Regions from separate parts of the Streptomyces sp. NPDC059247 genome, predicted to be linked through region 4. Evidence: riboswitches for the same ligand, from Rfam matches in the RefSeq annotation. Region 4 holds a riboswitch; each other region holds the start of a gene.
What was found. Region 4 has a riboswitch for cobalamin ahead of metE (5-methyltetrahydropteroyltriglutamate--homocysteine S-methyltransferase). Riboswitches for the same ligand answer to the same signal wherever they lie in the genome.
Positions count from the first base shown of each region.

Region 1: linked by a shared signal. The riboswitch ahead of cobN (cobaltochelatase subunit CobN) and the one ahead of metE (5-methyltetrahydropteroyltriglutamate--homocysteine S-methyltransferase) in region 4 are both predicted to bind cobalamin.
Region 2: linked by a shared signal. The riboswitch ahead of ACFXGN_RS07385 (cobalamin biosynthesis protein) and the one ahead of metE (5-methyltetrahydropteroyltriglutamate--homocysteine S-methyltransferase) in region 4 are both predicted to bind cobalamin.
Region 3: linked by a shared signal. The riboswitch ahead of ACFXGN_RS11485 (ribonucleoside-diphosphate reductase subunit alpha) and the one ahead of metE (5-methyltetrahydropteroyltriglutamate--homocysteine S-methyltransferase) in region 4 are both predicted to bind cobalamin.

Region 1 is NZ_JBHYZW010000002.1:402,326-406,683, reverse strand. It holds gene cobN (cobaltochelatase subunit CobN) at 1-2,001, opposite strand, end outside; cobalamin riboswitch at 2,036-2,180, opposite strand; gene ACFXGN_RS05740 (cobalamin biosynthesis protein CobG) at 2,253-3,491, shown strand; gene ACFXGN_RS05735 (precorrin-8X methylmutase) at 3,506-4,141, shown strand; gene ACFXGN_RS05730 (precorrin-2 C(20)-methyltransferase) at 4,138-4,358, shown strand, end outside.
Region 2 is NZ_JBHYZW010000003.1:58,364-62,721, reverse strand. It holds gene ACFXGN_RS07390 (cobyric acid synthase) at 1-541, opposite strand, end outside; gene ACFXGN_RS07385 (cobalamin biosynthesis protein) at 538-1,500, opposite strand; cobalamin riboswitch at 1,532-1,675, opposite strand; gene ACFXGN_RS07380 (hypothetical protein) at 1,800-2,021, opposite strand; gene ACFXGN_RS07375 (anion permease) at 2,034-3,308, opposite strand; gene ACFXGN_RS07370 (alpha/beta hydrolase) at 3,682-4,358, shown strand, end outside.
Region 3 is NZ_JBHYZW010000004.1:355,225-359,582, reverse strand. It holds gene ACFXGN_RS11490 (ribonucleotide-diphosphate reductase subunit beta) at 1-71, opposite strand, end outside; gene ACFXGN_RS11485 (ribonucleoside-diphosphate reductase subunit alpha) at 71-2,446, opposite strand; cobalamin riboswitch at 2,578-2,715, opposite strand; gene ACFXGN_RS11480 (GNAT family N-acetyltransferase) at 2,764-3,264, opposite strand; gene mctP (monocarboxylate uptake permease MctP) at 3,420-4,358, opposite strand, start outside.
Region 4 is NZ_JBHYZW010000034.1:22,982-27,339, reverse strand. It holds gene ACFXGN_RS31380 (GNAT family N-acetyltransferase) at 1-111, shown strand, start outside; gene ACFXGN_RS31375 (hypothetical protein) at 166-723, shown strand; cobalamin riboswitch at 958-1,110, shown strand; gene ACFXGN_RS31370 (acyl-CoA thioesterase) at 1,183-1,668, shown strand; cobalamin riboswitch at 1,855-2,005, shown strand; gene metE (5-methyltetrahydropteroyltriglutamate--homocysteine S-methyltransferase) at 2,192-4,358, shown strand, end outside.

The DNA of each region.
Region 1 (4,358 bases), on a different contig from region 4:
CAGACCGTCACGGATCTGGGCGTCCTTGACCTCGCACAGCCAGCCGTCGACGTGCAGCAGGAAGTCGTCGAAGCCGTCGTCCCCGGGACGCTCCTCCAGACCGAGGTCGTGGTCGAGCCGGGCCGCCTGGATCAGCGTCCAGATCTGGGCGCGGATCGCGGGCAGCTTCGCCGGGTCCATGGAGGAGATCTGCGCGTACTCGTCGAGGAGCTGCTCCAGGCGCGCGATGTCGCCGTAGGAGTCGGCGCGGGCCATCGGCGGCACCAGGTGGTCGACGAGCGTGGCGTGCGCCCGCCGCTTGGCCTGGGTGCCCTCGCCGGGGTCGTTGACGAGGAACGGGTAGACCAGCGGCAGGTCGCCGAGGGCCGCGTCGGGGCCGCAGGCGGCCGACAGGCCCGCGTTCTTGCCGGGCAGCCACTCCAGGTTGCCGTGCTTGCCCAGGTGGACCATGGCGTCGGCGCCGAAGCCGCCGTCGTCCGCGCGGGCCGCGATCCACCGGTACGCCGCCAGGTAGTGGTGCGAGGGCGGCAGGTCAGGGTCGTGGTAGATCGCGATCGGGTTCTCGCCGAAGCCGCGCGGCGGCTGGATCAGGACGAGGAGGTTCCCGCGCCGCAGCGCGGCGAGGACGATGTCGCCCTCCGGGTTGCGGGAGCGGTCGACGAACATCTCGCCGGGGGCGGGCCCCCAGTGCTCCTCGACGCTCTCGCGCAGCCCGGCGGGGAGCTCCGCGTACCACCGCCGGTAGTCGGCGGCCGGGATGCGGACCGGGTTCTTCGCCAACTGCTCCTCGGTCAGCCAGTCCTGGTCGTGGCCGCCCGCCTCGATGAGCGCGTAGATCAGCTCGTCGCCGTCGCCGGAGACCAGACCGGGCAGCTCGTCGGCGGGCCCGAAGTCGTACCCCTCGGCGATCAGACGGCGCAGCAGGGAGACGGCGGAGGCGGGGGTGTCGAGGCCGACCGCGTTGCCGATGCGGGAGTGCTTCGTCGGGTACGCGGAGAGGACGAGCGCCAGCCTCTTGTCGGCGTTCGGGATGTGCCGCAGCCGGGCGTGCCGTACGGCGGTCCCGGCGACCCGGGCCGCCCGCTCGGGGTCGGCGACGTACGAGGGCAGTCCGTCCTCGTCGATCTCCTTGAAGGAGAACGGGACGGTGATGAGCCGCCCGTCGAACTCGGGGACGGCGACCTGGCTCGCCGCGTCCAGCGGCGACAGGCCCTCGTCGCTCTCCTCCCACGCGGCGCGCGAGGAGGTCAGGCAGAGCGCCTGGAGGATCGGCACGTCGAGCCCGGCCAGCGCGCCCGCGTCCCAGGCCTCCTCGTCGCCGCCCGCCTGCGCCTCGGCCGGCTTGGTGCCGCCCGCCGCGAGGACCGTGGTGACGATCGCGTCGGCGGTGCGCAGCCGGTCGAGCAGCTCCGGCTCGGGGGCCCGCAGGGACGCCACGTACAGCGGGAGGGCCTGTGCGCCCGCGTCCTCGACCGCCGCGCACAGGGCGTCGACGAAGCCGGTGTTCCCGCTCATGTGGTGGGCGCGGTAGTAGAGCACCGCGACGGTCGGGCCGTCCGTCGTACGGGCGGTCCGCTCCAGCGGGCCCCAGGTGGGGGCCCCGGCCGGGGCCTCGAAGCCGTGGCCGGTGAGCAGGACGGTGTCGGAGAGGAAGCGGGCGAGCTGCTCCAGGTTCGCCGGGCCGCCGTGCGCGAGATAGGCGTGGGCCTCGGTGGCGACGCCGACGGGGACGGTGGACGCCTCCATCAGCTGGGCGTCGGGGGCCTGTTCGCCGCTGAGGACGACCACCGGCAGTCCGGCGGCGCGGACCGCGTCCAGGCCCTCCTGCCAGGAGCGGAGCCCGCCCAGGAGGCGGACGACGACGAGGTCGGCGCCCTCCAGGAGACCGGGCAGATCGGCCAGCGGGAGCCGGGCGGGGTTGGCGAAGCGGTACTCCACCGGTCCGCCGGCCGCGCGGGCACTGAGCAGGTCGGTGTCGGAGTGCGACAGCAGCAGGAGCATGGCTACGCAGGCCTTCCTCGGGGTGGTCCGCGCCCCGGGTGGTCGTGTGGACGGCGGGAGTTCCTGGCTCGCCCTCCCGATCGTGCCGGGCGGGCTCACAGTGGCGGGACCGCGCCGGAATCGCACCGGGCTTCCTCCCCGGGGTCCTGGGACCCCATGCCGTCTGCATAGTAGAACGTGCCGTCGGCGGGCCGGGCCCGGCGTCGCAGTCGCCCGGATCACACCCGGGGGCCGCCCGGTCCCCCGTCGGTATGCTCGCCGCCATGCCGCCCACCCCGCTCCCGCCGCCCGCGCCGGGCGCGCCCCGCACCCGGGACCGCGGCGACGCGTGCCCGGGAGCGCTGCGCCTGCACTCCGCCGACGACGGCGGTCTCGCCCGACTCCGGCTCCCCGGGGGCCGTCTGACCGCCCCTCAGGTGGAGGTCCTGGCGGCGGCGGCGGAGGACCTGGGCGACGGCCGGATCAGCGTCACCTCGCGCGGCAACGCGGAGCTGCGCGGCCTCCCGGACGACTGCGGGTCCGCGCTCGCCGACCGGCTCGCCCCGGCGGGCCTGCTGCCCTCCCCCCGGCACGAACGCGTCCGCAACATCGTCGCCTCGCCCACCGCGGGACTCGACGGACTCGGCCACGGCGACGTGCAGTTGTGGGCCCGCGCGCTGGACCGCGCCCTGTGCGCCGAGCCCCGCGCGGTGGCGCTCTCCGGCCGCTTCCTGTTCGTCCTGGACGACGGGCGCGGAGACGTCGCCGGACTCGGCGGCGATGTGACCTTGGTCGCAGCGCCCGGCGGCACCGCCCTGCTGCGGCTGGGCCCCCGGACCTTCAGGACCGGCGCCGCCGACGCCGTCCCGGCGGCCCTGGCCGCCGCCCTCGCCTTCCTCGACGCCGCCGACGCCGCCGGGACCGGGGCCTGGCGCCCCCGGGAACTGCCCGAGGCGCACGCACCGGACTGGGCCGGAGCACTGGCCCGCGCCGGGATCGCCGCCGGGCCCGTCTCCGTACCCCCGCCGCCGGTGTCACCGCCGCCCCCGCCGGGCGAGCTGCCCGGCGGCACTCCGCACGTCCTCGCCCCGCTGGGCAGGCTCACCGCCGCCCAACTGCGGGCCCTGCTGCCCGCCGACGAGGTCCGGCTCACGCCCTGGCGCGGCGCGGTCGTCGTCGGCGCGGGCCCCGGGCGGCTGCCCGCGCTCGCCGCGCACGGCCTGATCACCCGGCCCGGCGCGCCCGGCGCCGGGGTCACCGTCTGCACCGGACGGCCCGGCTGCGCCAAGTCCCTCGCCGATGTGCGGGCCGACGCGCTCGCCGCGCCCCCGGGCCCGCTGCCGGTGCACTACTCCGGCTGCGCCCGGCGCTGCGGGCACCCGCACGGCGCCCGTACCGAAGCCGTCGCCACCGGTGACGACACCTACCTGGTGGACGGCGTCCCCACCCCCCGCGCCGCCCTGTCCGAGGCCGTCGCGGCGGCCCGCCACCCGGCGACCCACACGAGATGAGCGAGAGCACCACGATGTTCGACTACGAGAAGGACGGGGCGGAGATCTACCGCCGGTCCTTTGCCACGATCCGCGCCGAGGCGGACCTCTCGGGCCTGCCCGCCGACATCGCCCAGGTCGCGGTGCGCATGATCCACGCCTGCGGGATGACCGACCTCGTCCAGGACATCGCGTACTCCCCGGACGTCGTCACCCGCGCCCGCGCCGCGCTGCGCGCCGGGGCGCCGATCCTCTGCGACGCCCAGATGGTCGCCAGCGGCGTCACCCGCAAGCGGCTGCCCGCCGACAACGAGGTGATCTGCGCGCTCTCCGACCCGGCCGTGCCGGGCCTCGCCGCCGAACTTGGCACCACCCGCTCCGCCGCCGCCCTCGAACTGTGGCGGGACCGCCTCGAAGGCTCCGTCGTCGCCATCGGCAACGCGCCCACCGCCCTCTTCCACCTCCTGGAGATGGTCGCGAAGGGCGGGCCCCGCCCGGCCGCCGTCCTCGGCATACCCGTCGGGTTCATCGGCGCCGCCGAGTCCAAGGACGCCCTCGCCGCCCAGGACCTGGGCCTCGACTACCTCGTCGTCCGGGGCAGGCGCGGCGGCAGCGCCATGACGGCCGCCGCCCTCAACGCCCTCGCCCACGAAGCGGAGATCCAGGCATGAGCACCGCACCGCGCACCCCGGGCAGGCTGTACGGGGTCGGGCTCGGGCCCGGCGACCCGGAGCTGATGACGCTGGCCGCCGTGCGGGCCATCGGGGAGGCCGACGTCGTCGCCTACCACTCGGCCCGCCACGGCCGGTCCATCGCCCGCTCCATCGCCGCCGCGCACCTGCGCGAGGACCACGTCGAGGAGCGGCTGATGTACCCGCTCACCGTGGA
Region 2 (4,358 bases), on a different contig from region 4:
TCGTGCCGAAGAACTGGGCGAAGACCCCGCCCCGGTCGATGTCGCCGACCACCACGACGGGCAGCCGCGCGGCCCGCGCGACCCCCATGTTGACGATGTCGGTGCGCCGCAGATTGATCTCGGCGGGGCTGCCCGCGCCCTCGCAGATCACCGCGTCGTAGGTGCTCCGCAGCTCCTCCAGGCAGGCCATCACCGGCTCGAACAGCTCCTTCTGCCGTCCGCCGTGGTAGCCCCGGGCGCTCATCTCGCCCACCGGCCGGCCCATCAGGACGACCTGGCTGGAGCGGTCGCCGCCCGGCTTGAGGAGCACCGGGTTCATCAGCGCCGTCGGCTCCACCCGGGCGGCCTGCGCCTGCATGGCCTGGGCCCGGCCTATCTCGGCGCCCTCGCGGGTCACGAAGGAGTTCAGGGACATGTTCTGTCCCTTGAACGGCGCCACCTTCAGGCCCTCGCGGACCAGCCAGCGGCAGATCCCGGCCGTCACGACGCTCTTCCCGGCGTCGGACGTCGTACCGGCGACCAGCAGCCCCCCACCCCTCACTTCGTCCTCCGCTTCACGGTGTCGGTCAGTATCCGGCCGCCCACGCAGACGGCCAGGGTGAGCGCGGTGACCCGGCGGGACAGCCGGACCGCCCGTTCGATGTCGGGCACCTCGACGGCCCGGCCCGTCGCGTTGAGCACCGGCCGGTGCTCGACCCGGCCGCCGTACGCGAGGGTGCCGCCGAGCCGTACGCCGAGCGCGCCCGCGAAGGACGCCTCGACGGGGCCCGCGTTGGGGCTGGGGTGGCGCGCCGCGTCCGCCCGCCAGGCCCGTACGGACCCGCGCGGGTCCCCGCCCGCGACGGTGGCGAGGACGGCCGTCAGCCGGGCGCCGGGCCAGCCCGCGAGGTCGTCGAGCCGGGCCGAGGCCCAGCCGAAGCGGCGGTGCCGCGCGGACTTGTGGCCGACCATCGCGTCCAGGGTGTTGACGGCACGGAAGCCGAGCAGCCCCGGCACGCCCGCGACCGCGCCCCAGAACAGGGCGCCGACCACGGCGTCGGAGGTGTTCTCGGCGACGGACTCGACGACGGCGCGGGCCATCGCGGGCCCGTCCAGGGACTGCGGGTCGCGCCCGCACAGGTGCGGCAGCCGCTCCCGGGCCACCTCCAGGTCCCCGGCGGCCAGCGCCCCGCCGATCGCGCGGGCCTCCCGGCCCAGGGTCGTCCCGCCGACCACGGCCCAGACGGAGACGGCGGTGAGGGCGACGGCGGCGGACGGCCGGTTCCGCACGGTCCGCGCGGCGAGGGCGCCCAGGGCCGCGGCGGTCCCGGCGCAGACGGCGGTGTGCAGGGTGCCCCAGCCCCGGTGGTCGTGGTGGAGGCGGTCCTCGACGGCGGCGGCGGCCCGGCCGAACGCGGCGACGGGATGGCCCCTCCGGGGGTCGCCGACGAGCAGGTCCACGGCGAGACCGGCGGCGGCGCCGCACGCGAACACACCGGTGGTACTGGGGCGGCCGGGCATGGCGCTCCGTCCTCACTCAGGGTCCGCGCCCTGGATCGACGTCACCGGCGGCGAGAGTTCCTGGCTCCCGGACCCCTCGGATCCGGTCACAGTGGCGGGACCGCGCCGGATTCGCACCGGACTTCCTCTTCTGCCGCCGTCTTGGCCCCGGCAGTCCACCACGCCCCGAGAACAGCCGTCAACTCACCTTGACCTGCGACGGGTCACTGTGCGGAGCACCACAGACACGGCCCGGACGCGCGGAGGCCGGGTGGCCGCACACGAGGTGCGGCCACCCGGCCTCCGGGGGGCGTGGACCGTCAGGCGACGATCAGGTAGATGCCGTACGACACGGCCGCCACGCACAGGGCGAAGCAGGCGTAGGCGCCGGTGCGGGCCAGGACGGCGGAGCCGCCCCGGGCGGCGGCCTGCTCCTGCTTGGAGAGGCCGACGATGCCGAGGGTGAAGAGGCCCACGAGGGCGAGCGTGGCCACGAGGCTGACTCCGAACACGGAGCCGAGGGCCGCCCAGTCGATCTTCATGTCGTTCGTTCCTTACACCGCTGCGGCGGAGGCCGGGGGAGCGGACGGGTCGATGGGGGCCGGGGCCGGGATGGTCGTCTTCAGGTCCGCGTCCGTGACGGCGGCGAAGGAGCCGGCCGGCGGCGGCGGGGTGACGGCGGCCATCGCGGTGGTCACCACGCCCGCGGGCTCCGCCGGGGCGTCGGACTCGACCTCGTTGACGTTGTGGTGGTCGACCGGCTTGCGGCGGGACAGCACCCAGATGTAGGCCGAGCCGCCGACCAGGACGGCCGCGGTGGCGGCGATGCCCCAGGGGCCCTGCTTGGTGAGGAACTCGGCACCGGCGCCGACCAGACCCGCGGCGGGCAGGGTCAGGCCCCAGGCGACGAACATCCGGGTCGCGGTCGACCAGCGGACGACACCGCCCTTGCGGCCGAGACCGGCACCCATCACGGCACCCGAGCAGGACTGGGTGGTGGAGAGGGAGAAGCCGAGGTGCGAGGAGGCCAGGATGACCGTCGCGGCGCTGGTCTGGGCGGTGAAGCCCTGCTGCGGCTGGAGGTCGGTGAGGCCCTTGCCCATGGTGCGGATGATGCGCCAGCCGCCGAGGTAGGTGCCGAGGGCGATCGCGACACCGGCGGAGACGATGACCCAGAAGGGCGGGTTGGCACCGGGGGCGACGACGCCCTGGGTGACCAGCGCCAGGGTGATGATGCCCATCGTCTTCTGGGCGTCGTTGGTGCCGTGGGCCAGCGAGACGAGACCGGCGGAGGCGATCTGGCCGACCCGGTAGCCCTTGGCGGTGTGCTTCTGCTCGGTCTTCGCGCCGATCTTGTACGTCAGGCGGGTCGCCAGCATCGCGGCGAGACCGGCGACGAGCGGGGCGGCGATGGCCGGGATCAGCACCTTGGTGATGATCGTCGGGCCGTTCACGGCCGACCAGCCGGCCGACATGACCGCGGCGCCGATGAGGCCGCCGAAGAGGGCGTGGGAGGAGCTGGACGGCAGGCCCAGGAGCCAGGTCAGCAGGTTCCACAGGATCGCGCCGACCAGCGCGGCGAAGATCACCTCTGTTCGGATGCCCTCTTCGTTGATGATCCCGCCGGAGATCGTCTTGGCGACCTCCACGGACAGGAACGCGCCGACGAGGTTGAGCACGGCGGACATGGCCACCGCCGTCTTGGGCTTGAGCGCACCGGTCGAGATGGTCGTGGCCATCGCGTTCGCGGTGTCGTGGAAACCGTTCGTGAAATCGAACACGAGAGCTGTCACGACCACAATGGCGAGCAGCAGCGTGATGTGTTCCATTTACCCAGGCAATCGTTTGACGTCAGTGGCCAGCCGAACGTAAGCAACCTGGGTGAACGGAAGGTGAACTGGGTAGGGCGCGACGGTGTCTCTATCCGGTGTCAACAGATTCCGTTTATGGCTCCGGAGCACCCGCTGTCCACGATGCGGTCACCCCGCAACCCCGGGTAATCCCGGACGACACCGGGCACGTACGACCTGTCCCGGTTCCACCCCCGCCACCCGGTTCCGCTCCCCGGACCGGATCATCCGACCGGGGGACCCCCCTGAGGAGACCCATGTCACTCCCCCGGGGGACCCCGGGACCGCTCCCCGGACCCCCGGTCGGCCCCGTCCGGTGGCAGCCCGCCGCCACCCTGCCGAGACTGGGAACGTGCGCCCGGCTACAGCGACGGCAGCGGCCGTCACCACCCTGCTCGGTGTCGGCGCGGTCGCGGTCGCGGCCGGCCGGTACGCCAGCGATGCCGTCCTCAAGGCACCGTCCGGACGTCCCCTGCCCGGGGAACCCCGGCTGACCGTGCACGCCACCGGTCCCGGACAGATCACCCTCACCCGCGACCTCGCCTCACTGCGCCCCGGCACCTACGGCATCGAGGGCCACGGCCTGCACGCCGTCGTCGGCCCCGTCCTCGACCATGTCCCGCACACCGCCGACACCGTCGTCCGGCGCCTGGAACGGGTCGAGCTGGGCGTCGTCGCCCCCGGAGTCCGCGTCCGCCTCACCCCCCAGCTCCACCGGGGCACCCCGGCCTCCGCCCTCGGCATCCCCCACGAGGACACCGAGATCCCCGGCGAACTCGGCCCCCTGCCCGCCTGGCTGGCCGCCGCCCCCCGCACCACCTGGGTCATCGCCCTGCACGGCCTCGGCACCACCCGGGAACACCCGCTGAACGTCCTCCCCTTCTTCCACCGGAGCAAGGTCCCCGTCCTGATCCCCGCCTACCGGGGCGACGAGGGCGCGCCGCCCTCCCCCGACGGCCTCGCCCACCTCGGCGCCTCCGAATGGCGCGACGTCGACGCCGCCCTCCGCTACGCCCTCCGCCGGGGCGC
Region 3 (4,358 bases), on a different contig from region 4:
GGGTAGCGCATCGGGCGGAGGGTCAGCTCGAAGCCCGGGTCGAGGAGGTTCTTCTGTTCGTCGGTGCTCATCACTGGCAGGCCTCGCAGGACTCGGGGTTTTCCAGGGAGCAGGCGACCGCGTCGGGGTCGGCGGCCTGCTGGACGGGGATGGTGGCCGGGGCGGCGGCCGACGCCTGGGCGGCGCGGGCGATCCGGGTCGCCGGGCGCGAACGCAGGTAGTACGTGGTCTTCAGACCCTGCTTCCAGGCGTACGCGTACATCGACGACAGCTTGCCGATGGTGGGCGTCTCCAGGAACAGGTTCAGCGACTGCGACTGGTCCAGGAACGGGGTCCGGGCGGCGGCCATGTCGATCAGACCGCGCTGCGGGATCTCCCAGGCGGTGCGGTACAGCTCGCGCACCTCGGCCGGGACCCAGGTGAAGTCGGCGATCGAGCCGTTGGAGTCGCGCAGCGCCTCACGGGTCTGCGCGTCCCACACGCCGAGCTTCTTCAGCTCGGTGACCAGGTACGAGTTGACCTGGAGGAACTCGCCGGACAGCGTCTCGCGCTTGAACAGGTTGGAGACCTGCGGCTCGATGCACTCGTAGACACCGGCGATCGACGCGATGGTCGCGGTCGGCGCGATGGCGAGGAGGAGGCTGTTGCGCATCCCGGTGGCGGCGATCCGCGCGCGCAGCGCCGTCCAGCGCTCCGGCCAGTTCAGCTCCACGTCGTAGTGGTCCGGGTGCAGCACGCCCCGGGCGGTACGGGTGGCCTCCCAGGCGGGGACCGGACCGTTGCGCTCGGCGAGGTCGGCGGACGCCTCGTACGCGGCGAGCATGATCCGCTCGGCGATCCGGGTGGAGAGCGCGCGGGCCTCGGGGGAGTCGAACGGCAGCTTCAGCTGGAAGAAGACGTCCTGGAGGCCCATCGCGCCCAGGCCCACCGGCCGCCAGCGGGCGTTGGAGCGGCCCGCCTGCTCGGTCGGGTAGAAGTTGATGTCGACGACCCGGTCGAGGAAGGTGACGGCCGTGCGGACGGTGGCGTCCAGCCGCTCCCAGTCGATGCCGCCGTCGGCGACGAACGAGCCGAGGTTGACCGAGCCGAGGTTGCAGACGGCGGTCTCGCCGTCGTCGGTGACCTCCAGGATCTCCGTGCAGAGGTTGGAGGAGTGGACGGTGTGACCGGGCAGGGCGGTCTGGTTGGCCGTCCGGTTCGAGGCGTCCTTGAAGGTCATCCAGCCGTTGCCGGTCTGGGCCAGGGTCCGCATCATCCGGCCGTACAGGTCACGGGCGGGCATGGTCTTGCGGGCCAGGCCCGCCGCCTCGGCCTTGCGGTAGGCGGCGTCGAACTCCTCGCCCCACAGGTCGACCAGCTCGGGCACGTCCGCCGGGGAGAACAGCGACCACTCGGCGTCCGCGTTGACCCGGCGCATGAACTCGTCCGGGATCCAGTGCGCCAGGTTCAGGTTGTGGGTGCGGCGCTGGTCCTCGCCGGTGTTGTCGCGGAGCTCCAGGAACTCCTCGATGTCGGCGTGCCAGGTCTCCAGGTAGACGGCGGCGGCGCCCTTGCGGCGACCGCCCTGGTTCACGGCGGCGACGGAGGCGTCGAGGGTCTTCAGGAACGGCACGATGCCGTTGGAGTGCCCGTTGGTGCCGCGGATCAGCGAGCCCCGGGCGCGGATGCGGGAGTACGAGAGGCCGATGCCACCCGCGTGCTTGGAGAGCCGCGCCACCTGGTGGTAGCGGTCGTAGATGGAGTCCAGCTCGTCCTGGGGGGAGTCCAGGAGGTAGCAGGAGGACATCTGCGGGTGGCGGGTGCCGGAGTTGAAGAGCGTCGGGGAGGACGGCAGGTAGTCGAGGCGGCTCATCAGACCGTAGAGGGCCGCGACCTCGTCGAGGGCGCGGGAGCCGTCGTCCTCGGCGAGACCGCAGGCCACGCGCAGCATGAAGTGCTGGGGGGTCTCGATCACCTTGCGGGTGATCGGGTGGCGCAGCAGGTAGCGCGAGTAGAGGGTCCGCAGGCCGAAGTAGCCGAAGCGGTCGTCGCCCGCCGGGTCGATCGTCGCGTCGAGCCGGTCGGCGTGGGCGGCGACGAGGTCGGCGGTGCGGTCGGCGATCAGGCCCTCGCGGTGGCCGACGGCCACGGACGCGGAGAAGGCGACGGAACCCTGGGAGGCGGCCTCGTCGGCGATGGTGATCGTCAGGAGCCGGGCGGCGAGCCGGGAGTACGCGGGGTCCTCGGCGATCAGCCCGGCAGCCGCCTCGGTGGCCAGCTCGCGCAGCTCCGCCTCGTCCGCGGCGGCGCTGCGACCGCGGAGCGCGGCGGCGGCGACCTTGCCGGGGTCGGTGTCGGGGAGGTCGGCGGTGAGGGCGGTCAGGGTCCGCAGCAGTACGGTCCCGGGGGCGTCGCTCTCGATCGCGGAAGCCTCGGCGGACGCCGGATGGGCGGGCGCGATGGTCACGTGGGGGCTCTCCCTCGCTCGGCTCGGGGCCGCGGCGGGAAGGCGGGCGGACGGCTTTCCGGGCAGGCCGGAGGCGCCGCGTCCACCGGCCCATTCCGCGAGGCCCGGACGTCTGTGGCACCCGGAACGGACGGACCGGGCGCACTGCCGGCAGGTCTTCGGACTCACGTCGTGCGGACGTCGTATCCGTACGAAGCACACCGTTGCGGGACAGTTCCGGATTCGCGCCGGATTCCCCTGCGTCGACAGCGAGCACGAGCATACATGTGGGGGGCGCCGCTTGCGGCACCCCCCACATGTTGTGTCGCGCCGTGGCCTCAGAACTCCAGGGCGTAGGTGCGCAGGAGGTGGTCGGAGACCGGCGCCCAGTCCCGTTCGGGGGTGCGGACGAAGCCCATCCGTTCGTAGATCCGGTGGGCGGAGACCATGAGGTCGGCCGTGGAGAGCACCAGCCGGACGCATCCGGGGAGGGCCCGCGCCCGGTCGGCGCAGGCCCGGACGAGGGCCTCGCCGACGCCCCTGCCCCGGGCGTCCGGGGCGACCACGAGCATCCGGAACTCGGCCTCGCCCGCGACGGCGATGTCCGCCCAGGGGGTGCCGCCGGGGGCGAAGGTCACTCCGCCGACGATCCGGCCGTCGGCGTCGACGGCGACGAGGACCTCGGCCTCGCGGGCCCGCCGGGCGGTGTCGCGGAGCACGTCCAGATAGAAGTCGTCCTCGCCGTGCAGCAGCAGCCCGTCGTTCAGATAGGTCAGCCCGGTGAGGTCGCCGAGCTCCGCGTGTTCCTCGGGCCGTACCGCCCTGATCGTGAAGTCCATGGAGGCAGTGTGCCTCCCCGGGGGCACGGGGGAGGGGCCCGGGTTCCCTCGCGGGAGTCCCGGGCCCCTCGGGCGCGGCGGCGGGTCGGTGGCCTCCGGTCGATGGCTTCCGGTCAGTTGCTTCCGGTCGATGGCCTCCGGTCAATGGTTTCCGGTCAGTGGCCTCCGGCGCCGACCGGCGGGAGGTCCTTGACGCCGCGGTCGCCCGCGTCGGCCGTGTAGTCGCCCGGGGAGGTCTCGTCGACGCCGTCGGGGGCCTTGAGGGCCTTGAGGACGAAGGTGAGGACCACGGTCACGAGGAGGTTGAGGACGAAGGCGGTGAGGCCGATGTAGCCGATCTCGCCGATGCCGGGTATCTCCGCGGAGGAGCCGCCGAAGTGCTTCTGGGTGGGGCTGGCGACGCCGTACGCGGCGACCGTGCCGTAGACCATGCCGACGGCCCAGCCCCCGAGCAGGGCCCAGCGGTGGAACCAGCGGGTGAACAGGCCGCCGACCAGGGCCGGGAAGGTCTGCAGGATCCAGATGCCGCCGAGCAGCTGGAAGTTGATCGCGACCGTCTTGTCCATGGTGAGGACGAAGGCGAGGGCGCCGACCTTGACCAGGAGGGAGACCAGCTTGGAGATCTTGGTCTCCTGGGCGGGGGTCGCGTCCGGTCTGATGAAGTCCTTGTAGATGTTGCGGGTGAAGAGGTTGGCGGCGGCGATGGACATGATCGCGGCCGGGACGAGCGCGCCGATGCCGATGGCGGCGAACGCGACGCCCGCGAACCAGTCGGGGAACATCGTCTCGAAGAGCTGCGGGATGGCGAGCTGGCCGTTCTTCACCTGGATGCCCGCGGCGATGGCCATGAAGCCGAGCAGCGCGAGCAGGCCCAGCATCAGCGAGTACAGCGGCAGGATGGTGGTGTTGCGGCGGATGACCTCGCGGCTCTTCGACGACAGCGTCGCCGTGATGGAGTGCGGGTACATGAAGAGCGCGAGCGCCGAGCCGAGCGCGAGCGTCGCGTACGTCCACTGGCCCGCCTCGCCGGGCACCAGCGTGCCGCGCGGCTTGTCGGTGGCCGGGTTGGTCTGCGCGTACGCCTCGCCCGCCCT
Region 4 (4,358 bases):
CTCGGCTGGTCGGCCGGTTTCCGGCTGGTCCGGGAGTACGTCCACCACTCGACCGGGCCCTTCACCGCCACCACCGTCAGCGGGGCGTCAAATCTGCCCGCCGCCGCGTAAACACCGCGTTGCCCCGGGCCGGTCGGGGTGCTCCGGGGTCCTAGCGTCGGCGCCATGCAGCCTCCCGTCCGTACCCCCGCTCCCGGCCCCGCCCCCGTACCCGGTGCCTCCTCCGGCGTCCTGCACGACAGGGGATGGCCGGGCGAGGCCCGTGCGGCGGCCGTCTGCGCGGGCCTTCTGCTGGGGACGTCCCTGGGCGTCGACGCCGGGGCGTACGGGCTGCCGCTGTCCCACGCCCTCGGCTGGATCACGCTGTCGGCGCTGCTGTTCGTGGTCCTGCTGCCCGCCCGGGTCAGCCTGGCGCCGGGGCTGCTGACGGTCCGGGGGCCGTGGGTCACCAGGACGGTCCGCACCGACCGGCTCACGGCGGTCGCGTGGCCGACGGGCACCGCCCGGCGGCTGCGGCTGCGCGACGGGGAGGGCGTGTGGGCCGAGGTGGACCTGCGGGTCCTCCTGGACAATCCGGTCCTGTGGCTGAGGATCGAGTCCGCCGCGCTGGCGGCCCGGAGGCGGGGGACCCTGGCCCACGGGACGGCCGACCTGGCACGGCTCGCGCTCCGCGTCGACACCGAGACGACCCGCTCCGTCCTGAGGGCCTCGGGTCTGGGGTAGCGCCGGTCCGGCCGTGCGCAGGTCCGCCGGACAGGCGGGCCGGTCGGCCGCTGCTCGGCGGGGTCTCCGGAGAGAAGCCGGTCCCCGCCGTGGCCATGGCGGCGGGATCCGTCCCGGCTCCGCACCGGTCCTGCGGGGGCGTCCGCCCTCGCTCGCCCGGACCGCCCCGTGGTGGACGGCACGTAGGCTGGCGCGTGCAGCTGGTTCGCCCCGTCCGCCAGACGGGGGCGTCGCAAGAGGGAACCCGGTGGGAATCCGGGACTGCCCCGCAGCGGTGAGCGGGAACGACCGCCGTCATTACGCACTGGGTCCGAGACCGGACCTGGGAAGCGACGGCCACTAGGTGAACTCCCCCACGGGAGAACGCGCCCGCGAGTCCGAAGACCTGCCCGCTGTCCGCGCCCCGGACACCCCGTGCGCGCGGAACCGCCGAGCCGCGACTCGCGAAGGAGAGTTGACGTGGCAGATCCCGCCGTCACCGGCCTTGCCGCAGATCCCACCGACACCAGCCCCGCCCGTACTCCCGTTCCCCGTACGGAGAAGACCCCGGACGACTCCCGGGTGGTCCTCGCCCACATCATGAGCGACCACGACACCAATCTGTACGGCACCATCCACGGCGGGGTGATGATGAAGCTCATCGACGACGCCGCCGCGGCCTCCGCAGGGCGGCACGCCGGCGGGCCCGCCGTGACCGCGTCCGTCGACCGGATGACGTTCCTTGCCCCCGTACGGGCCGGGGACCTGCTGAGCGTGGAAGCCGGGCTCGAACGGGCCGGACGGACCTCCATGACCGTCGGCGTGCGGGTGACCGCCGAACGCTGGAACGACTCCGGTCCCGTCACCGAAGTGGCCACGGCCTTCCTCACCTTCGTGGCGATCGACGCGGACGGCGGTCCGCGTCCCGTGCCCGCCCTCGTCACGGCGCTGCCCGGCCTGTCCTGAGGGGGACGGGGCCGCCGTTCCTCCGGGGACCGCGGCCCCGTGCCGCACGGACCGGGTCAGGAACGTCCGGGATACGGATCAGGACAGGACCGTCCGGGATTCGGACAACATCCGGCGCACGCCCGGCGCGCCCCGTACCCTGGCGCGTGCAGCTGGTTCGCCCCGTCCGCCAGACGGGGGCGTCGCAAGAGGGAACCCGGTGGGAATCCGGGACTGCCCCGCAGCGGTGAGCGGGAACGACCGCCGTCATACGCACTGGATCCGAGACCGGACCTGGGAAGCGACGGCCACTAGGTGAACTCCCCCAGGGAGAACGCGCCCGCGAGTCCGAAGACCTGCCCGTTGCCCGCACGCGGACGATTCCGCGCGCGGTCATCCGGTGACCTCGAGGGCGGGTCGGCGACCATACGGGCGGACAGCCGTGCCATGCCGTGCACGCGCGCGTCCCTCCGTTTCCGGTCACTCCTTCCGTGTCTCGTCAGGTCTCCGGACCTCAGGGATCCATCTCGTGAAGGAGATCTCCGTGACCACGAAGTCAGCGGCCCCGGCCGCGCGCGCCACCGTGTACGGCTACCCCCGGCAGGGCCGTGACCGTGAACTCAAGAAGGCGGTCGAGGGCTACTGGAAGGGCCGGGTCACCGCCGACGCCCTGCACGCCACCGCCGCGGGACTGCGCCGGGCGAACTGGCTCGAACTCTCCGGGGCGGGCATCGCCGAGGTGCCGACCGGTGACTTCTCGTTCTACGACCACGTCCTGGACACCACCGTGATGGTGGGCGCGGTCCCCGCCCGGCACCGGGACGCCGTGGCCGCCGACGCCACCGACGGCTACTTCGCCATGGCCCGCGGCACCCAGGACGTCGCCCCGCTGGAGATGACCAAGTGGTTCGACACCAACTACCACTACCTGGTGCCCGAGCTGGGGCCCGACACCGTCTTCGTCGCGGACTCCGGCAAGCAGGTCGCGGAGCTGCGGGAGGCCCTCGCCCTGGGTCTGACCGCTCGTCCCGTCCTGGTCGGACCGGTCACCTACCTGCTCCTCGCCAAGCCCGCCCCCGGGGTGGCCGAGGACTTCCAGCCGCTGACCCTCCTGGACCGGCTCCTGCCCGTGTACGCCGAGGTCCTCGCGGACCTGCGCGCGGCGGGCGCGGAATGGGTGCAGCTCGACGAGCCCGCCCTCGTGCAGGACCGCACGCCCGCCGACCTGAACACCGCCGCCCGCGCCTACCGTGACCTCGGCGCCGTCGAGGACCGGCCGAAGATCCTCGTCGCCTCCTACTTCGACCGGCTCGGCGACGCCCTCCCGGTCCTCGCCAAGGCGCCCGTGGAGGGGCTCGCCCTGGACTTCACCGGGCCCGCCGCCGCCAATCTGGCCGGACTCGCCGCCGTCGGCGGTCTGCCGGGGAAGCGGCTCGTCGCGGGCGTGGTCGACGGCCGCAACGTCTGGGCCGACGACCTGCAGAAGTCCCTCACCACCCTCGGCACCCTCCTCGGTCTCGCGGACCGCGTGGACGTCTCCGCCTCCTGCTCGCTGCTCCACGTGCCGCTCGACGCGACGGCGGAGAAGGACGTCGACCCGCAGATCCTGCGCTGGCTCGCCTTCGCCCGGCAGAAGACCGCCGAGACCGTCACCCTGGCCACGGGCCTCTCCCGGGGCACCGACGCCATCGCCGACGAACTGGCCGCCAACCGTGCCGCGCTCTCCTCCCGCGCCGAGTCCCCCCTCACCCGCGACCCGGCCGTCCGCGCCCGCGTCGGGGCCGTCGCCGACGCGGACGGCCGCCGCTCCCGGCCCTATCCGGAGCGGGCCGCCGCCCAGCGGGCGCACCTCGGCCTGCCGCCGCTGCCGACCACCACCATCGGGTCCTTCCCGCAGACCACCGAACTGCGCACCGCCCGCGCGGATCTGCGCGCGGGCTCGCTCGACGCGGCGGGCTACGAGGAGCGGATCAAGGCCGAGATCCGGGAGGTGATCGCCTTCCAGGAGAAGACCGGCGTCGACGTCCTCGTCCACGGCGAGCCCGAACGCAACGACATGGTGCAGTACTTCGCCGAGCAGCTCGACGGCTATCTGGCCACCCGGCACGGCTGGGTGCAGTCGTACGGCACCCGGTACGTCCGGCCGCCGATCCTCGCCGGTGACATCTCCCGTCCGAAGCCGATGACGGTGCGCTGGACCGCGTACGCCCAGTCCCTCACCGCCAAGCCGGTCAAGGGGATGCTCACCGGCCCGGTCACGATGCTCGCCTGGTCGTTCGTCCGCGACGACCAGCCGCTCGCCGAGACCGCGCGCCAGGTGGCGCTCGCCCTGCGCGACGAGGTGAACGACCTGGAGGCCGCCGGGACCTCCGTCATCCAGGTCGACGAGCCCGCGCTGCGCGAGACCCTGCCGCTGCGGGCGGCCGACCACCCGGCCTATCTGGCCTGGGCCACCGAGGCGTTCCGGCTCACCACCGCCGGGGTGCGGCCGGACACCCAGATCCACACCCACATGTGCTACGCCGAGTTCGGCGACATCGTCCAGGCCATCGACGACCTCGACGCCGACGTCATCAGCCTGGAGGCGGCCCGCTCCCACATGCAGGTGGCCCGGGAGCTGGCCGCCCACGGCTACCCCCGGGAGGCGGGACCGGGCGTCTGGGACATCCACTCCCCGCGCGTCCCCTCCGCCGAGGAGGCGACGGCCCTGC